Regions from separate parts of the Candidatus Enterococcus clewellii genome, predicted to be linked through region 1. Evidence: predicted binding sites of a transcription regulator. Region 1 holds the regulator's gene; the other holds the start of a gene.
What was found. The regulator LexA, encoded in region 1, represses DNA repair genes until DNA is damaged. The targets are predictions, from matches to a motif close to CNAACANNTGTTNG.

Region 1 (8,284 bases):
AACGTTCACCCGCACCTGCGATCATTGGTGCAGGCTTAGGATTTGTTTTTCTTTTGTTTGGCTTGTTTACACCCCAGACATTAAACGACAAGATGCAGGATGTCCTGACTGCTTGTTTATTATTCAGCTTTCTCCTTGATTGTAAGGGGCTGGCAGACACCAGAATCATCACAAATTCCTTTGATAATCGAGGAATCAGCTATTCTGAGCTTGAAAAAATCGTATTACAGGTCAAGGATCAGGATGTGCATATGAATTATTTCCGAAAAGGTCGTAGAGGCCCAATCATGCATTTTAAGATGCCTATCGAGCAGTTGTTGTCCTTCCTATCAGATAAGGTTGCGAATGACCTGCAGATAGATATAGTGATCGAGGAATAACTAGAAAAACTGATAAATCCTTTTTACTGCGTTCGGGCACATGCCTGCGGTGAGAAGGATTTTTTCGAATAGATGAATCATTTTGGAAACCGAAAGGAGAATGATGGTGCGCATTTTTTAGTTGTGCTCCTTTTTTTAAACGGAATCGCCAAAGTTTTTTCGGTATTCCAAAATTAGTGTTTTTTTATTTCCTGAAGGGTGGAGAAAGAAATCCAGCTTCTTTTTTTTCTGTTTTTTTGTTACAATGAATCAGGATGAAAAGGATGTGAACCTGTGAAGGAATTAAGAGTTGAACAACTAACCAAAACTTACGGAGAAAAAACGTTATTTGATGATCTTTCTTTTTTGATCCACGAGAAGGATCGGATTGGGTTGATTGGTATCAATGGGACAGGTAAAACAAGTTTATTAAATATACTGGCAGGGAAGGATTTTAGCGATGGTGACATCAACCCGGTGAAACAAGCGAAGGATTATCGAATCGGCTATTTATCTCAGGCCAACGAGTTTGATCCCGAGCTGACCGTCGTAGAAGCTGTTTTCCAAGGTGATACACCGATTATTCGTGCTGTGAAGGAATACGAGTTGGCGTTGCTTGCGTTGAATCAGGATGGTATGAACGAAGCGGTGCAAAAACAGTACAATCGTGCAGAAGAAACGATGAATAAAGAGGATGCCTGGACAGCGGACACCAATGCCAAAATCATTTTGCAGAAGTTGGGAATCGACACCCTCGATAAGAAAATCGGTACACTTTCCGGTGGCCAACAGAAAAGAGTGAGTCTAGCTCAAACATTGATTGAGGCTCCAGATCTGCTATTGCTAGATGAACCGACCAACCATTTAGACTATGAAGCAATTAGCTGGTTGGAGAAATATTTGAAGAGCTATTCAGGAGCGTTAATGATGGTCACCCATGATCGTTACTTTTTGGATCGCATCACCAATCGAATTTTTGAATTGTCATTCGGTAAGCTGCATGAATACGCGGGAAATTACGAAGCCTATATTGCTGCTAAAGCCGAACGTGAGCGAGTAGAGGTGGAGCAAGAAACGAAAAGAAAACAACTGTTCAAGCAAGAGCTGGAGTGGATGCGTGCTGGTGTTCAAGGAAGAGGGACCAAGCAACAGGCACGTCAGGATCGATTCCACGATTTAAAGGAAAACCTTCATCAGGTAAAAGCGAAGGAATCCATCGAGTTAAATCTGGCAACACAGCGTTTAGGAAAAAAAGTATTGGAAATTGAGCATGGCTCATACAATATTGAAGGAAAAGAGCTGCTTACTGATTTTTCTTTATTGATTCAAGCTGGGGAACGGATCGGTATTACAGGGAAAAATGGGGCTGGAAAATCGACCTTACTGAATATTTTGTCTGGGAGGTTGACCTTGAATAGTGGTAGCTATGCCATTGGGGAGACTGTACGTTTAGCCTATTATACACAGCAAAATGAAGAAATGGACCCTGAAAAGCGAATGATCGCCTATCTACAGGAGGCTGCAGAAGAAACTAAAACAGCAGACGGACAGATGATTGGTGTTGCAGAGCTTTTAGAAAGATTTCTTTTTCCACGGTTCATGCACGGAACAAAGATCGGCAAGCTATCCGGTGGAGAAAAGCGCCGACTGTATCTTCTGAAATTACTGATTAGTCAGCCCAATGTTCTACTGTTGGATGAACCGACCAATGATTTGGACATTGATACATTGACTGTGTTGGAAGATTATATTCGCCAATTTAGCGGGACTGTCATCGCTGTTTCCCATGATCGATATTTTCTTGATAAGACAGCAGATAAGTTACTTGTTTTTCAAGGAAATGCTGAGATAATTACCTACTATGGGGCAATGAGTGACTATTTAGACAATCAATCAACTGCAAAGCCAGAGGTAAAAAAAGAAAAAGAAGTGGTTGAAAAAACGCCAGAGAAGAAAGAAAAAAAGAAGCTGACCTATATGGAACAAAAAGAATGGGCAGTGATCGAGGATGATATCGCAGCTCTTGAGGAAGAACAGGAGCATATTTCTGAAGAGATGAATCATCAAGGCGATGACTTTACAAGATTGCAGGAGCTGCAAAAACGATTAGATGAGCTGGAACGGGAATTAGAAGATAAAATTGAACGTTGGGATTATTTGAGCCAATATACAAGCGAATAGTAGGAGGAATCGGTATGGAAAATGCGTATCTTGATTTAGGTCGAAAGATTTTGAAGGAAGGGCACGTTAAAGAAGATCGAACAGGCACTGGCACAAAAAGTATTTTTGGGTATCAGATGAGATTTGATTTATCAGAAGGATTTCCGTTGCTAACAACGAAAAGAGTGCCGTTTGGACTAATCAAAAGCGAGTTGCTTTGGTTTATCAAAGGAGATACGAATATTCGTTACCTATTAGAGCACAATAATCATATTTGGGATGAGTGGGCATTTGAACGCTACATCAAGAGCGACGACTATCAAGGACCGGATATGACGGACTTTGGGCATCGTGTATTAACAGATGAAGCATTTAAAGCGACTTACGAAGAACAGCATAAGCTTTTTTGTGAAAAAATTCTTACGGACCGTGATTTCGCAGACAAGCATGGTGAGTTGGGTAATATCTACGGTGCACAGTGGCGCCACTGGGAAACAAAGGATGGCTCCTTCATTGACCAGCTGCAAAATGTGATTGATATGATTAAAACCACTCCAGACTCTCGACGTTTGATTGTTTCAGCATGGAACCCGGAAGATGTTCCAACCATGGCGCTTCCCCCATGTCATACCATGTTTCAATTTTATGTAAATGATGGCAAGCTTAGCTGTCAGCTGTATCAAAGGAGTGCGGATGTTTTTCTTGGCGTACCATTCAATATCGCCAGCTATGCGTTGCTGACACATTTAATCGCACATGAAACAGGGCTGCAAGTAGGTGACTTTGTTCATACGTTAGGGGATGCTCATTTATACAGTAACCACATCGAGCAAATGGAAGAACAGCTGTCAAGAACAGTGCGCAATGCACCAAAACTAATTTTAAATCAGGAAAAGGAATCTGTCTTTGATTTTGAAATGGATGATATTTCTTTAGAGGGCTATGACCCTCATCCAACAATAAAAGCGCCGATTGCAGTGTAAGGGTTGAAAGGAGTTAGGTGTATGTTAGCAGCTATATGGGCTCAAGGTGAGCAAGGAATGATTGGAAAAGGGAATATTCTTCCCTGGCATTTGCCAAATGATCTGAAATTCTTCAAAAAAATGACAGAGAACAACACTATTGTTATGGGGAGAAAAACGTTTGAAGGAATGGGCGGAAAGGCTCTTCCAAACCGAAAAACGATTGTTTTAACTAGAGACTTGAGCTATCAAGGAGAAGGAATCACCGTTATGCATAGTGTGGAAGAGGTCTTGAAGTATGCGGAGGAGTTCTCAGGAATTACGTTTATTGCCGGAGGAGCAAAAATCTATCAGGATTTTCTGGCCCATTGTGATGTATTGTATCGGACTGTGATTCATGAAACATTTGACGGAGATACTACTTTTCCAGAGATCAATTGGGGTGAGTGGACCTTGATCAACTCGAGTGAAGGCGAAGTGGACGAGAAAAATGCGTATGCTCATGTTTTTGAAACGTATCAACGAAAATCAGCATAGATAGCTTTGCTTTGTGTGTATTGCAAAGGAGGAACGAACATGAAAATCGAAATAAATGGTTGTTCTATTCACTATAGAATCATTGGTGAAGGAAAGCCCGTGTTGTGCCTCCATGGGTTTCCGGAAGATCACGAGGTGATGGTTGGTTGTTTAGAACCGGTTTTTCGTCAGGTTGAAGGCTATCAGCGAATTTATCTGGATTTGCCTGGAATGGGGAGATCCACTGCTGGAGAAGATGTTTCTTGTGCAGATAATATGCTAAAGCTGATTCAAGATTTTGTTCATCAGGTGATTGGTTCACAAAAATTTCTACTGGTTGGTCAGTCATACGGCGGGTATCTATCATTGGGGTTGACCTACTCAAATTCTAATGCTATGGAAGGGCTATTTTTATTATGTCCATGTACAGTCGCTGATAGAAACAAGAGAAATCTTCCGACGAAGCAGTTATTGGAAAGATCAAAGGCGCTTGTTCCGACGGATGCGGAAAAAGAAAAATTTTCAGATTTTCTGGAAATGGCTGTTATAGCCACAGAAGCAACTTGGATGAGATACAAGCAAGAGATCTTTTCTGGTTTAGAAAGGGCGGACGAAGCGTTCGTTACCACGTATCAAAAAACTGGCTATGAGTTGTCCTTTGAATCGGAATTTGAAGCACTAGTGTTTGATAAACCTACTATGATTTTAACTGGCAGACAAGATGATTGTGTGGGGTATCAGGATGCTTTCCGTTTGATGGATTCATTTTCACGAGGCTCCTTTCAAGTGCTTGATAAAGCAGGCCATAATCTGCAAATAGAACAGCCAGCACTTTTTTCAGAAGCGTTTAGCCGTTGGCTCAGACACTTTTAAAGAGCAAAAAGCAGGGTTTCTCGTTTGAGAAGCCCTGCTTTAAATCGTCTATTACGAGTTATATATGATTTCTATAAAGCCCAACTACTTTACCTAGGATACTGACATTATCTAAAATGATCGGCTCTAGGGCATCGTTTTCGGGTTGTAGACGTACATAACTGCTTTCTTTGAAAAATCGTTTGCAGGTTGCTTCGTCTTCGTCTGTCATTGCGATAACAATATCACCGTTTGATGCTGTCTGCTGCTTTCTTACGATGACTTGGTCGCCATCTAGAATTCCGGCATTGATCATACTCTCTCCTCGAATGGTAAGCATGAACAAGGCGTTTTCCTCTGAACGAAGATCAGGAGGAAGTGGGAAGAAGTCAGAAGCCTCTTCAACGGCTAAAATTGGTTCACCAGCTGTTACAACACCCAACATTGGGATTGTTGTGGGTTGAATACCGATTTTTTCCAGGCCTTCTGGTGTCAATTCTATAGCTCTTGGCTTTGTCGGATCTCTTAAAATCAATCCTTTTTTTTCTAAACGAGCCAAATGCCCGTGAACAGTGGAGGTTGAAGAAAGATCAACAGCTTTCCCAATTTCCCGAACAGTTGGGGGATATCCTTTAAGTTCTACTTGATCATATATATATTTTAATACTTCGACTTGTCTTGTTTCAGTACGCTTTGCCAATATCCGCACCTTCTTTCAATTTTATAGTTACAGTCTATCACACTTAATAATTTAAATCAAACAAGCGTTCGTGTTTTTCTTTCATGGAATTTAGTTGTTTTTTTGCGCTTCTTCTTATACTATTAGAGTGTTGACAACGCAGTCGGATTGGCTGAAAAAATAAAAAGCTGATTTGAGGAACTGTGAAACTATGAACAGTGGTTTTATGCAACTGCAATCTGTCGCAGAAAAGAAGGAGGGAAGAACAGTGCTGTCAAAAGAAAAGCTTGCCCGTATTAATGAATTGTCTAAGAAGTCAAAAGAAACTGAACTGACTGCTGCTGAGAAGCAAGAGCAGAAACAGCTTCGTGAAGAATATATTAAGACATTCAGAAAAGGGATGCGTCATCATATAGAAGGAATGAAGGTTGTTGATCCCAAAGGCAATGATGTAACACCAGATAAATTGAAACAGATTCAAAAAGAAAAAGGTTTGCACGATCGCAAATAATTACAGTGGATTTTACTTAAATTCATTGCTTTCATCCATGAAATGGGTTACAATGTTGATAATAAAGGTAAAAAAAACCTAAATAGGAGATGATTTTTTTGTTCGATAAAACTGATCAACTTGGTGTGAATACGGTACGTACACTAAGTATTGAAGCAATTCAAAAAGCGAATTCAGGCCACCCAGGTCTACCTATGGGTGCTGCCCCTATGGCTTATGCATTATGGACAAAACACCTGAAAGTAAACCCAACCACTTCTAGAAACTGGGCGGATCGCGACCGTTTTGTTCTTTCAGCAGGACATGGTTCAGCTTTACTGTATAGTCTGCTTCATCTATCAGGCTACAAAGTGACAATCGATGACTTGAAATCATTCCGTCAGTGGGATAGCAAAACACCGGGACATCCGGAAGTTGACCACACAGATGGCGTAGAAGCGACTACAGGCCCTCTAGGACAAGGGATTGCGATGGCAGTAGGTATGGCAATGTCAGAAGCGCATCTGTCCGCAGTGTACAATAAGGACAGCTTCTCAGTCGTTGACCACTACACTTATGCTTTATGTGGTGATGGTGACTTGATGGAAGGTGTTTCTCAAGAAGCTGCTTCAATGGCCGGACACATGAAATTAGGCAAATTGATCGTGTTGTATGATTCAAATGATATCTCTTTAGACGGACCGACATCAAAAGCCTTCACTGAAAATGTTGGTGCGCGCTTTGAAGCGTATAACTGGCAGCATATTTTGGTAAAAGATGGCAATGATCTGGAAGCTATTTCAAAAGCAATTGAAGAAGCGAAAGCTGAAACGGACAAGCCAACATTGATTGAAGTGAAAACAGTTATCGGTTTTGGTTCTCCAAAAGAAGGAACTTCAGCTGTTCATGGCGCACCTCTAGGTCAAGAAGGGATCGACGCTGCAAAAGTTGTTTATGGCTGGGAGTATCCTGACTTTACAGTGCCAGAAGAAGTAGCTGCACGTTTCCATGAAACAATGATCGAAAAAGGCGAAAAAGCTGAAGCTGAGTGGAATGAGCTATTTGCAAATTATAGTAAGGCACATCCAGAATTGGCGCAACAATTCAAAGATGCGTTTGCTGATAAATTACCTGAAAATTGGGATAAAGAATTACCAGTATACGAAGTTGGCAGCAGTGCAGCCAGCCGTGTAACAAGCAAAGAGACGATTCAAGCAATCTCTAAAGCTGTACCAAGCTTCTGGGGCGGATCTGCTGACTTATCAGCTTCCAACAATACGATGGTAGCTGGAGAGAAGGATTTCGAGCCTGGTCAATACGAAGGACGCAACATCTGGTTTGGTGTACGTGAGTTTGCAATGGCAGCAGCTATGAACGGTATTCAGCTTCATGGCGGTTCAAAAGTGTATGGCGGAACATTCTTTGTCTTTACTGACTATCTACGTCCAGCTATTCGTTTGGCAGCAATTCAAAAAACACCGGTTACGTATGTGCTAACACATGACTCAGTAGCAGTTGGTGAAGATGGACCAACTCATGAGCCGATTGAACAGCTAGCTAGTGTTCGTTGTATGCCTGGTGTGCAAGTTATCCGTCCAGCAGATGGAAATGAAACTGTTGCGGCATGGAAGCTTGCAATGACATCAACAAACAAACCAACAATTCTTGTGTTGAGTCGTCAAAATCTTCCTGTAATTGAAGGAACACAAGCTATGGCTGAAGAATTTGTAGGAAAAGGTGCGTATGTCATTTCTCCACAAAAAGGCGACAAACCAGAAGGTATTTTAATTGCGACGGGTTCTGAAGTGAATCTTGCGATCGATACTCAAAAAGCATTGGCTGCGCAAGGCAAAGATGTATCTGTTGTATCTATGCCAAGTTTTGATTTGTTTGAAGAACAGTCTGCTGAATATAAAGAATCAGTACTACCAAAAGATGTGAAAAAACGTGTGGCGATTGAAGCTGCTTCATCATTTGGTTGGGATCGTTATGTTGGCTTCGAAGGAACAACAGTTACGATTGATCATTTTGGCGCTTCTGCACCTGGCGATACTGTATTGAAAGAATTTGGTTTCACTGTTGAAAATGTTACAGAAAAGTATAATAGCTTATAAAAGCGAAATAAAAAATTGTATAGAAACAGGCAGGGATTCGTTGTAGAATCCTTGCCTGTTTTTTTCTGAAACAAATATAAAAGGTTATATAAATAAATTCTATATAACAATAATTGTTCTAAAAGTAAAGTATATATAATGTTAATAATAAT
Region 2 (8,284 bases), 420 kb from region 1:
TTCAGGCGCACAAGAGCCTGATTGTGGTAGTTTTTTTAGTGGGAAGTGACATCTGCAAGTTCGTTTTACAGTTTTTTTTGAAAATATCCACAATTTTTCCATAAGGGCTATTGATTGAATAAAGCAATCTGGGGTGCTAGACTCAATGTAAGCACTACAATGAACAAGAAGGGGGAATCTGTATGGAGAAAAATTTAATATGGGGGCGACTGTCGGAGCACCAGTCTTTTCTTTTTCAACAGTTGCCTGTAAGGAGGGATGCGCTGTTTTTATAGAGAAATTGAATGAAGTGGAATCATACAGTTCATCATTCCGAAAATTATGAAAGATTCATTCTTCGTTCCTGTTACTTGTTAGATTGGTTGCTTTTCTAAATAGCAGTCATAATGAGAAATGCGACCGTGTAAATTTTATGAAACAGATAAGTGAAAATCAAACGATTTTTTATGAAACAGAAACAATTTTTTTGTAAATCAATTAATGACATTAAAAGGGATCGGTACAAAAGCGAAATCTTCTAAATGGCCTTCAAAGCTACGGCTTTTTAGAGACGGGAATGACGGGTCAGAAAATACCGTTACTTTTGTACCGTCGCTTATTGTATTTTATAGGTAGACAATGCTATATGTCTGATAGGAACGCCTTCATTCCCATTTCTGAAACGAGTACATAATCCAAGCCTAATTGTAAGCTATTCAAAAAAGTGGTGTAAGTTGTTTAGAATTTCAGAATTATATGGTAAAATGAACGGAAAGCAAAGGTAAAGGACTGACGTGAATGGGAAATGCAGCACAAGTAACGAGAAAACATTTTCGATTTCCAGCCTATGATGATCAGGTAGGAGTAAAGCTGTCTACAGGAAATGGACGTAAGCTTTTTCAAAATGAACCGCTTTTGAATGAGCGAGGAAATTTTACTGCTGAAGGCTATCAGGAATTCGAATCTACAAATAAGAATACACCTACAAATGTAGCGACTAATACAGCAACAACAGCACCAAGACAATCTACAACAGTTTCTAAAAAGCAAGCAGCAATCGCTGATTTAAAGCAGCAAGAGCACACAAAGGAACAAGTGGAAGAATTAAAGCGCCACAAATTGAACCTTCCTGATTACTCAACACATCATAGCAGAGTAATGGAACCTCAAAAAAAGCCTAATTTATTTGGATCTATGCATAAGCAGAGCAAAGAAACGTTCGAATCTGCTACATTTGGCAGACGGACGACAGGGAGAAAAATCACTTCTTTCAATGACTCGAAAAAGTCAGAAGCACCTTATTTTGTTCCCACTTACGTTCCGGCTTCAGTGATACCGGATGAGGTCCCTAAGTTTACAGAGATTTCTGATCAGGATCTTTTGGCTGCTATGAAGAAGGATTCAACGTCCTATTTGATTTTGGATAATGAGGACACTTTGTTTAGAGAAAAACGAGTAGAAGAGCCGGCAGTTCAAAAATTCAATGTACCAAATGAAGAACCTGATATCCCATTGACGCGCCGTCAATATCAAAAAATCCGTCCAAATATGCAACGTTTTGGTGGAACAGATACAGAACAAGAATTACCACGTTCTCGTACAGAGCTTAAGTCTGCAAAAAATCAGACCTCTTATGCTCAAAAAGTATCTGAAGCGGAGCAACAACAGAAAAAAGGAATCATGGATAAATCATTGAGTGGTCTTATTGAGGATTCCAGCATGGAAATGACAAATAGCAAGTATTTCAATTAAGAAAAATAAAGAAGCAGTGTGTGAAACACTATAGGCTAAAGCGGACTGAATGATCTGAAGTATAGATTATTCAGTCTCCTTTTTTAAGATATTCTTTTTCAGACAGCAATTTTTACGTCTTATTTGTATTTAATTTCTCTTAAATACCAGAATATTTTTTTTAGTTGATTATTTTACCATTTTATACGATAATGAGAAACGTACAATTTAGGATAATTTTAATAATTATTGTTTACTTACATAGAGATTTAAGAGAAGAGGATCATAATGGAGAATCGTGAAAATCAGTTGTATCATTTTGTAGGGATCAAAGGCTCTGGTATGAGCTCGCTGGCGTTAGTTCTTTTTGAAAAGGGCTATCGTGTTCAAGGATCAGATGTAGAGGAATATTTCTTTACACAAAGAGATTTGGAAAAAGCCGGGATTAAGCTACTACCATTTGATGCTGAAAATATTACAAAGGATATGGTTGTTATTGCAGGGAATGCCTTCCCAGATGCTCATGAAGAGCTGGTGCGTGCAAAAGAGCTGGGAGCAGAGGTTGTTCGTTACCATGACTTTATAGGTCAATTCATTCAACCATATACAAGTATTGCTGTAACAGGGTCTCATGGGAAGACTGGGACTACGGGATTGCTGTCTCATATTCTAAGTGGTATCAAACCAACGAGCTATTTGATTGGTGATGGAACTGGTCACGGGGTACCAGATGCAGAGTTTTTCTCGTTTGAAGCTTGCGAATATCGTCGACACTTTTTGGCTTATTCTCCTGATTATGTGATCATGACAAATATTGATTTTGATCACCCAGACTATTATAAGAGCATTGAGGATGTGTTTTCTGCTTTTCAGGCAATGGCTAGTCAAGTGAAAAAAGGAATTTTTGCTTATGGCGATGATAAATATTTGCGTAAGCTTGAGGTTGATGTACCTATCTACTACTATGGGATGAATGAAAATGATGATATCCAGGCGCGTAATGTCGAACGAACAACGACAGGTTCTGTCTTTGATGTCTATCATAACGAGGATTTTGTTGGGCACTTTGATTTGCCGGCATTTGGTGAACACAATATTATGAATGCTTTAGGTGTGATTGCTGTTGCTTATTTTGAAGAGTTGGACATGAAGAAAGTAGCAGAAGAAATGCTGACTTTCCAAGGAGTAAAACGCCGCTTTACTGAAAAACAAGTCGGTGATGTTGTAATCGTGGATGACTATGCGCATCATCCAACAGAAATCAAAGCGACCATTGACGGCGCACGTCAAAAATATCCGGATAGAGAAATCATCGCAGTTTTCCAACCACATACTTTTACGCGGACAATTGCACTGATGGATGAGTTTGCAGAAGCGTTGGATTTAGCTGATCACGTCTTTTTATGTGATATTTTTGGCTCAGCTCGAGAAACACAAGGCGATGTGAAGATTGAAGATCTTGGCAGCCGTATCAAAAAAGGCGGGCAAGTGATTAAAGAAGATAACGTGTCTCCATTACTTGATTATGAAGATGCAGTAGTTGTCTTCATGGGTGCAGGAGATGTTCAAAAATTCGAACAAGCCTATGAAACATTACTAAGTAACACAACAAGAAATGTACTCTAAATTCAGTTGAGAATCTAGAAGCGTGGGAAGTTATTCTTCTCGCGTTTTTTATTATTTCACTATTTTCATAAAAACAAGTAGTAATTTATTTTTATCATTTCTGATAAGAGTCTACTCGTGTCGGCGTTCTTTTCTACTTGCCTTTTGCAGTGGTTTTGGTACAATTATCTTATCATTAATGGAGGTGTACTAATTTGAACATCGGAAAACCGAGGAAATTAGGCAAAACCATCGAAGATATCGAGGAAGGCGATTCGTTGTCCTTAACGGAATCAATTGAAGACAAGGACTTGCTGCTTTATTTAGGCCTGACGAATGATGCCAACCCCCTCTATATCCAACATGATTATGCCAAGCAAACTGAGTATCAAAAACCGATCGTACCGTCGATCATGTTGATGGGAATCATTACGAGTGCCATTTCAAAGCACTTGCCTGGACCAGGCTCACATGTGGTCAATTTTTCTACGAATTTTTTAGAACCTGTTTTTCATTACGAAACACTGACTTTTCATTTTGAGGTTATTAAAATTGATAAAATGAAGGATGTCGTGACGATTTCTATTGAGGCAGTCAATGAAGAAGAAAACCGTGTATTGGATGCTGTGGTTATCGTACAGCCGCCAAAGCATGTTGTTTTAGATGAACCAACTGAGAAAGAAGGAGTATTCAATGAATCAAATTGAGACAACAAAGGTGCAGGAAGGCTTAAATAGCTTTTATGCGAAAATTTATGGTTTTTTAGCACTAGGGATAGGGATCAGCGCGGTTATTTCTTACCTGATACTGAATGTATTTTATTATGAAATGGTTATGTTTCTATATCAATACCCATATGCGTTTATGGGAATGTGGATCGCTGAGATTGCATTGGTTATTTTTTTAGGGATGAAAGCACAAAAGAATCCATCGCTTGCCATAGGAGGCTTTATTGCTTACTCAGCAATTAACGGAATTACATTGGCAGTCACATTATCAATGTATACGGAAGCGACAGTTGTTTCTGCTTTTGTCAGTGCAGCGTCTACCTTTGGTTGTATGGCGATCGTAGGTGTTTTGACGAAGAAGGACCTATCTGGTATGGGACGTGCGTTATTGACAGCCTTGATAGGGATTATTGTGGCAATGCTGCTTAACCTATTCTTTTTCCAAAGTGGACCAATGGATTACGTGATTTCTATCATCATGGTCTTGATTTTCTCAGGCTTGACTGCTTATGATAATCAACGAATCAGAACTATTTATTTTGCATCAAATGGAACGGCTGGAAATGGAATTGCAGTTTATATGGCGCTACAGCTGTATCTTGACTTCATTAATCTGTTCTTAGCATTTCTGCGCATTTTCGGTAAGGATTAAAAGAAAGCAAGTGACGGGAGTTCCTTCTGATTTGCTGTCTATCCGATTTTAAGGGCTAGGGCATAGTAATGTCCTAGTTCCTTTTTATTATCTAGCTTTACGAGTCTGCTCAGTCGGCAATAAGATAAACTGAGTATAAAAGGAAAGGGCACCTTTCTATCAGTTTCCTATATTGCTCGTGAGCAAAGCGACTCGTCTAGCCTTTATTTTAGTAACTAAAAATAGGAGTGAGTTGAATGGAAAAATTAAAAGAAGCATTGAAAAAGGAAGCTGAAACATTTCCGGGAGCCTCTGTTTATTATCGTGAGAGCTGGGACTGCGACTACTTCGATATCGCAGGGAAATTTTTCGCGATGTTGGGTGAAAACAAAGAGGGCGATGAAATCTTTACATTCAAAGGAGAGCCAGAAGAAAATGAGCTGTTGAGAGAGCAGTACAGCTTCATTGTTCCAGGCTATTACGCGAATAAAACGCATTGGAATTCAATCATTCTCAAGGATAATACATTCAATGAAGCGCAATGTGCAGCCCTACTAAAAAAATCCTATGAGCTAGTTGTTGCGAAGCTACCTAAAAAAGTCCGTGAGACATTAGGCGAATAGCATGTAAAAAACTGATTCTTACAGAAAAATGTGAGGATCAGTATTTTTTTTGTCAGTCACTTTCTATTTGCGAACGTATGTTTTATAATAGGAGGGATTGTGAGGGGACGACAGATGTTTCATTCAGAAAAAATTCCAATTCGCAGACTGGTCGAGTTTATTTTACGTCAAGGGAGTATTGATTCACGCAGAACGAGTAATCATACGGCACAAGAGGGGGCACGAATCCATCGCAAGCTTCAGAAGGAGGCCGGTAAAGGCTATCAAAAAGAAGTGAAAATTGCGAAGGAAGTAGTGTTGAACGACAAGCCCTATTTTGTTGAAGGGCGAATGGACGGTCTATTTACGAATGAGCAGGAACAGTTAGTGATCGATGAAATTAAAACATCTGAATCGGCATTCGAGGATATCTATGACGAACAGTTGGCGATGTACTGGCATCAGATCAAATGTTATGGTGCGATTTATAGTGAGCAAGAAGAGCTTGAAGAGATTACATTACAGCTTACCTATTTTCAGACCACAACGGAAGAAGTCACCAAAACACAAAAAGTATTCAGTCGTATAGAGCTGAAACAGTTTTTAGACGAGTTATTAGAGGAATACGAGAAATGGCTGATTTTTAGCGAGAACTGGCGTACGGTTCGTAATCAGTCATTGAAGGAGCTGCCTTTTCCCTATGGAGAGTATCGCAAGGGCCAACGAGAGCTGGCAGTTTCAGTATACAAAACAATTCTTAGTGAACAACGTCTTTTCGTAGAAGCCCCCACAGGCACCGGAAAAACTATCTCTACTCTTTTTCCCTCGTTAAAAGCTATTGGGGAAGGCAAAGCGGAAAAAATCTTCTACTTGACTGCAAAGACAATCACTAGACAGGTTGCTGAAGATGCTGTCCAAGCAATGAATCAAAAGGAAATGAAAATTAAAAGCTTGACGATTACGGCGAAGGACAAAATTTGTTTTTTAACCGAAAGAAACTGTACACCAGAGCACTGTCCTTTTGCTGCTGGGTATTACGATCGTCTAAATGAAGGGCTTTGGGATATTCTTCATCATGAGAATCAGTTTAGCCGTGAAGTTATTGAAAAATATGCGCAAAAACACCAACTGTGTCCGTATGAACTATCTTTAGACGTCAGTCTGTGGTGTGATTTGATTATTTGTGATTATAATTATGTATTTGATCCAACCGTTTATTTACGACGCTTCTTTGATGAGGGAGTGAAAAAAGACTACTTGTTTTTGATTGATGAGGCACACAACTTGGTTAGCCGTTCCAGAGAAATGTATTCCGCAGAGCTTTCCAAAGGACAGTTGCTCATGATGAAGAAGCTGCTAAAGAAAAAAAGCGCACCATTGACCCGTGCGGTAAATAAAGTAGTTGACGAATTTGATCGATTGGATGAATTATGTATCAGTGAAGAGAAAGAATTCATTTCTCAGCCTGCTTACCTTGATGGGATGGAGAAGAAGGTTTTTCGGTTGACGGAAAAAATCGGTGAGTGGTTGCCGCAGAATCAGGAGTTGCCGGAACTGAATCAATTGTTGGAAATTTATTTTGCTTTGCTGAACTATTTAAAGATCGGTGAGTTTTATGATGATCATTATTGTACGTACATCCAAAAGAAAAATCGTGGATTATCTGTCAAATTGTTCTGTTTGGACCCATCGTATTTATTAGCGCAGAAGCTATCGATGGCGAATGCCAGTATCCTATTTTCTGCAAGCTTTACACCACTGAGCTACTATAAAGACATTCTTGGCGGAGAAGAAGAGAGCTTGACCTATCGGATCCCCAACCCTTTTCCAGAAGAAAATCAGCGCTTGCTGATTGCACGCTATGTTCAAACGACTTATCGAGAACGAGAAAAAAGTCTTGATTACTTAGTTGAAAGCTTGACGACGATGATTAATCAAAAGATGGGTAATTATTTGTTTTTCTTTCCTTCTTACGCCTATTTAGATATGGTTTATGAAGCATTCAAGAAAGCAAATCCACAGGTCAAGACATTGATCCAACAGACAGAAATGAATGAAAAAGAACGGGAACTTTTTTTGGCACAGTTTGTATCTGAACCCCAAGAGACACTAATTGGTTTTTGTGTACTTGGTGGTGTATTTTCTGAAGGAATCGATCTTAAGGGAGATCGTCTAATAGGAACAGCAGTAATAAGTGTGGGACTTCCTCAAATCAATGAGGAGCAGGAGCTGATCAAGAATTATTTTGATGAGCAGGGCTTAGGTTTTCAATACGCCTATCAGATTCCAGGCATGAATAAAGTTCTCCAAGCAGCAGGACGGGTGATTCGAGATGCAGAGGATCACGGGGTTGTTCTACTACTGGATCAGCGCTTTGCCAGTCCGGCTTATCAGCGGCTGGTACCACCACACTGGTATCGGGCGCAAATTCTGCCGACAGTCCACCATTTAGAGAAAAATATTCAAGCATTTTGGAAGGAAATAGATAGTAAATGAAAGGAAATGAGACGATGAAGAAAATTCTGGTGTTGCATACTGGTGGAACGATTTCCATGTCAAAGGATTTAGAAGGCGGTGTGATTCTGAACGAAGAAAACCCGCTGATGAATCAAAATGAGCTGTTTCAAGGGGAGATAGAGATTATCGTTGAAGATATCTTTAATCTTCCTTCGCCTCATATGACATTAGAGCGAATGCTTCAATTGAAGGAACGTATTCTACAAGGGATTACAGAAGGAGTAGATGGAGTTGTCATTACTCATGGGACCGATACATTAGAAGAAACAGCCTATTTTCTTGATTTAACAGTTCCTAAGGAGATTACCGTTGTCGTGACAGGTGCAATGCGATCCAGCAATGAAATCGGTAGTGATGGGCTCTACAATTTTATGAGCGCCGTTTGGACGGCTGCTTCAGAGGATTCGAAAAATAAAGGAGTCCTTGTCGTAATGAATGATGAAATCCATATGGCAAAATATGTGACAAAGACACATACGACTAACGTTGCA

Region 2: a site for LexA is predicted at 5,368-5,381, ahead of A5888_RS21005 (ATP-dependent DNA helicase). Genes of this name have one in related genera too.

The regions. Positions count from the first base shown of each region.
Region 1 covers NZ_CP147247.1:323,077-331,360, forward strand. Annotated here, with positions in the region: gene A5888_RS01620 (hypothetical protein) at 1-380, shown strand, start outside; gene A5888_RS01625 (ABC-F family ATP-binding cassette domain-containing protein) at 654-2,540, shown strand; gene A5888_RS01630 (thymidylate synthase) at 2,555-3,502, shown strand; gene A5888_RS01635 (dihydrofolate reductase) at 3,524-4,018, shown strand; gene A5888_RS01640 (alpha/beta fold hydrolase) at 4,058-4,870, shown strand; gene lexA (transcriptional repressor LexA) at 4,929-5,549, opposite strand; gene A5888_RS01650 (DUF896 family protein) at 5,797-6,039, shown strand; gene tkt (transketolase) at 6,138-8,132, shown strand.
Region 2 covers NZ_CP147247.1:4,515,275-4,523,558, forward strand. Annotated here, with positions in the region: gene A5888_RS20980 (hypothetical protein) at 778-1,731, shown strand; gene murC (UDP-N-acetylmuramate--L-alanine ligase) at 1,999-3,336, shown strand; gene A5888_RS20990 (MaoC family dehydratase) at 3,531-4,022, shown strand; gene A5888_RS20995 (Bax inhibitor-1/YccA family protein) at 4,009-4,695, shown strand; gene A5888_RS21000 (MmcQ/YjbR family DNA-binding protein) at 4,932-5,297, shown strand; gene A5888_RS21005 (ATP-dependent DNA helicase) at 5,412-7,772, shown strand; gene A5888_RS21010 (asparaginase) at 7,787-8,284, shown strand, end outside.